Regions from separate parts of the Thalassospira sp. MIT1004 genome, predicted to be linked through region 1. Evidence: predicted binding sites of a transcription regulator. Region 1 holds the regulator's gene; the other holds the start of a gene.
The links. The regulator PhoB, encoded in region 1, activates phosphate uptake and scavenging genes when phosphate is short. The targets are predictions, from matches to a motif close to TNTCATAAAACTGTCA.

Region 1 (2,192 bases):
ACCGATCAGCTAAGCGAGATCTCGGATGAAACCGACGGCATTCAGAAACATGTTCTGGTGATTGGTTGCGGGCGCGTCGGCCGGGTTCTGGCCCGTCTGCTGCGCACCAAGGAAATCCCGTTTATCGTTCTGGAATCCGATGCCCAACAGGTTTCGCGTGGCCGAGCCGAAGGTCTGCCTGTTTATTTTGCCGATGGGTCCCGACCGGAAACATTTCGTGCCGCCCATACCGAACAGGCCCATATTGCCGCCGTTGCCATGGGCAACCCGCACGCAACCGAAAAGACCGTCGCCTTGCTGCGACAGCATTATCCGCATCTGAAAATCTTTGCCCGTGCCCAGGACATCACCCATATCGGTCCGCTGTCACGCAGTGGTGCCGATGCGGCCATCCCCGAGGTACTTGAAACCGGTTTACGCCTGTCCGATCACGTTCTGGCGGCCTGCGATATCCCGCAGGAAGATATCGATATCGAAATAGCCAAGTTCCGGCGTGCCGATATGCTGCTGATGAACGAACTTGCCCCGCGCACCGCGCGCCAAAAAACCGAAGACCAGGCACAAAAAACTGCCAAACCGGCAAAATCCAGGAAAAGCACCTGAAACACAAAGACCCCCATCACGAGAATGGGGGTCTTTCGTTTCGTCTTCCAGAATAACCGCAATCAAGCGGCTTCGACATCCAGTGCATAGCCAGCAGCACGAACCGTGCGGATCACATCGCGCGTTCCCTTGACGTCATTCAATGCCTTGCGCAGACGACGAATGTGAACGTCAACCGTGCGGGTTTCGACATAGATATTCGGCCCCCAAACCGCATTCAGAAGCTGCTCGCGCGAGAAAACCCGCCCCGGATGTTCCAGGAAATAACGCAGCAGACGGAATTCGGTTGGGCCAAGATGGATAGCCTTGCCGTTACGACTGACACGATGGGCGGCCAGATCCATTTCGATATCGGAATAGATCAACTGCCCTTGTGGTTGCGCCGGACCGGATCGACGCAGAAGTGCGCGAATACGGGCCAGCAATTCACCAATCGCAAACGGCTTGGTTACATAATCATCGGCCCCGGTATCAAGGCCGCGGATGCGGTCGCCTTCTTCGCCACGCGCCGTAACCATGATCACCGGCAAATCGCGGCTTTCAGGCTTCCGGCGGATCTGGCGGCAAACCTCGATCCCTGACATCACCGGCAGTATCCAGTCCAGAAGGACCAGATCGACATGGGTTTCGGCCAGAATTTTCAACGCTTCGTCACCGTCCCCGGCTTCGACAACCTGCATCCCCTCGCGTTCGAGGTTGTAGCGCAACATGGTTACGATTGCAGCTTCGTCCTCGACGATAAGAACCGTTGGGTCCATCTTCCTATGCTCCAGTGTCACTCATTCGGTTCTACGACGGCAAAGTTCGCCGCGTCATTTTTTGGCCGAGTATCCATCGGCAGGTCTTCGCCCTTGATCCGGTAATAGATCGTTTCGGCAATGTTGGTCGCATGATCGCCAATACGTTCGATATTCTTGGCGATAAACAGCAGATGGGTCGATGCCGTGATGTTACGCGGATCTTCCATCATATAGGTCAGCAGTTCACGGAACAGGGAATTGTACATATCGTCAACTTCCTGATCGCGCGCCCAGACACGCTGGGCCTTTTCCGCATCACCTTCGATATAGGCATCCAGAACGTCCTTGATGATTTCCTGGCACAGCTTGGCCATGTTCGGGATCACCTGAACCGGGCGGATCGGCGGCACCTGGTTAAGAACCTGCGCACGCTTGGCGATATTTTTCGCCAGATCACCGATACGTTCTAGATCGTTGGACAGTTTAAGCGCGGTCACCACCTGTCGCAGGTCATCTGCCATCGGCTGACGCAGGGCCAGAAGACGTACGGCAAAATCCTGCACTTCCTGTTCCAGCGTATCGATACGGTGATCGGAAAGAATGACCTTCTCGGCCAGTTCAGAATCCCGTTTAACGATCGCACGAATGGCGGAAATCAGCTGACTTTCGGCAAGCCCGCCCATCTGCGAAATGATGTTGTTCAGACGGGTCAGTTCTTCGTCAAACGAACTGACGATATGATGTTTCTCATCGACCATCGAAAATACTCCTGCCCGGACTTAACCGAAGCGACCCGTAATGTATCCCTTGGTGCGCTCGTCCTTGGGATTGGTGAAAATCTGATCGGTT
Region 2 (2,192 bases), on a different contig from region 1:
CGGCCAATGACCTGACCTTCAAATACGGCACGAATGCCCCGACAATCCGGATTGATGGCATGACGCTGGCCGGGCAATAAGCCGACATTTTATCTGGATGTGATTTGTAACAGGGGTGCGTTTTGCGCATCCCTGTTTTCATTTTGGCTGCCATTGCATTGGTCGGCATAGGCCTGAGGCACCATAACCCGCACCGGATAAGGCGACAGGCTGATTTCACACGGCAGTTTACCGGCACTTTCGCCGTCAATCTGCAAGGGTGCCGGGCCGCAATGGCTGGTGATGGTCAGACGTTCGGTCTGCACGACCGACACGTCGGTTTGCGCATGCAACCGGTTCAGGGTCAAAGCAATCCCGTAGCGTGCCAGCGCCATAAAGCCGCTGCCGGGCATCAGCACGACATCAAGGCTGTTATCGGTCAGTTTGGCATCGGGGGAAATCACAAACGCCCCGCCATAATGCTTGGCATGGGTCGCAACCACACCGGCAACGCGATATTGTTCGCGCCCGATATTAACTTCGAAATCGCGGTGATGCGGAAAGATAATATTGCGCAAACCTTCGATCACATAGGCACCCTTGCCGATCAGTCTTTTAAGTTTTAGCGACACATTTGCGACCGTATCGGCATCCGCCCCCATGCCGACCATCAAAAAGAATGCCCGGCCGTTGACCAGACCGGGCCGCACCCAAACCTGGGCCGGATTGTTTATATAATCGGCAATCGCCTGTGCGCGGATTTCAAGCCCGACCTCGACCGCCAGAACATTGGCCGTTCCCAGCGGAATGATGCCAAGCGGCGGGACTTCGTGACCTTCGATCTGGGCATCAAGCAGGCCGTTGAGGGCCTCGTTCAGCGATCCATCGCCACCGGCAACAAACAGCCGTTGATGGGCACGAACCTTGCGCGCCAGTTCGCGGGCATGACCGGGATGGGTTGTCTGTAACAATTCAACCTTTACACCGGCTTTTTGCAAAATGCTTGAAAGGAAACGTTGTTTATTCCCGCCAGCGCGCGGATTGAAGATAACAGTCACCCCGGAATGGGTCATTGCGAAAAACTTCCGTAATAAAAATGAAACATTACTTTCGCGTTCTCTTTATAGAAAATGAAACATGTAACAGTATATTGACAGAACCGATAAATTTATATGAACGGGTTATATATTCGCGCGATTTGTTTTAAACCATTACTGGTTGGGGACACTATTCGGCATGTAAAACCGTCGAATTCCAGCCATCCTTTTGGCAGGATACGGAGGAGCGGCAATGACAGCGATGACGCTGCAACCGCATTACCGCACGGTCTGGATTTCGGACGTCCATCTCGGAACGCGTGGATGTCAGGCAGATCTTCTTTTGGATTTCCTCAATGAAGTGACGGCAGATACCTATTATCTGGTCGGCGATATCATTGACGGCTGGCGGCTCAAGAAAAGCTGGTACTGGCCCGAAAGCCACCACGCCGTTATCACGACAATCATGGAAAAGGCCAAGAACGGGGCAAAGGTCATTTTTGTCCCCGGCAACCATGATGAATTCGCCCGCGAGTTTGTCGATATGACCTTTGGACATGTCGAAGTCAAGATGAATGACATTCACGAGACGGCGGATGGCAGAAAGCTTCTGATCATTCACGGCGACGAGTTTGACGGTGTGGTCAAATATGCCAAGTGGCTCGCCTATCTGGGTGATACGGCCTACAACCTCGCGATTGTCCTGAACCGTTATTATAACGGCATCCGTCGCAAACTGGGTTACGGATACTGGTCACTGTCGGCCTATCTTAAGAACCGGGTCAAGAACGCCGTTCAGTTCGTCTGCAATTTTGAAAATGCCGTCGCCCACGAAGCCGCCAAGCGCAAGGTGGACGGTGTTGTATGCGGCCATATCCATCATGCCGAAAAACGCATGATTGGCGATGTCCTTTACTGCAATGACGGCGACTGGGTTGAAAGCTGCACGGCCCTTACCGAAGACCAGAACGGCAAGCTTGAACTGCTGTACTGGGCTGAAATGCGCCAGATGGCGATGACACATTCCCAACCCGGCCGCGATGCTGCCAGTGCCCCATCCCTTGGATTGGGCAAACTGATGTCGCTGTTTCGGGTTGTCGGGGACAATAACCGTGCTGCCAATGCCAGTTCCAAAAAGAACAGCGGCACGCCAATTGGAAAGACCGCATGAGAATT

Region 2: the regulator PhoB is predicted to act here: its motif matches at 1,066-1,081, upstream of BC440_RS01205 (diacylglycerol kinase family protein).

Annotation. Positions count from the first base shown of each region.
Region 1 is NZ_MCAO01000011.1:349,173-351,364, forward strand. It holds gene BC440_RS06385 (cation:proton antiporter) at 1-603, shown strand, start outside; gene phoB (phosphate regulon transcriptional regulator PhoB) at 666-1,361, opposite strand; gene phoU (phosphate signaling complex protein PhoU) at 1,379-2,101, opposite strand; gene pstB (phosphate ABC transporter ATP-binding protein PstB) at 2,123-2,192, opposite strand, start outside.
Region 2 is NZ_MCAO01000002.1:100,261-102,452, forward strand. It holds gene BC440_RS01200 (TldD/PmbA family protein) at 1-80, shown strand, start outside; gene BC440_RS01205 (diacylglycerol kinase family protein) at 90-1,052, opposite strand; gene BC440_RS01210 (UDP-2,3-diacylglucosamine diphosphatase) at 1,270-2,187, shown strand; gene BC440_RS01215 (glycosyltransferase family 1 protein) at 2,184-2,192, shown strand, end outside.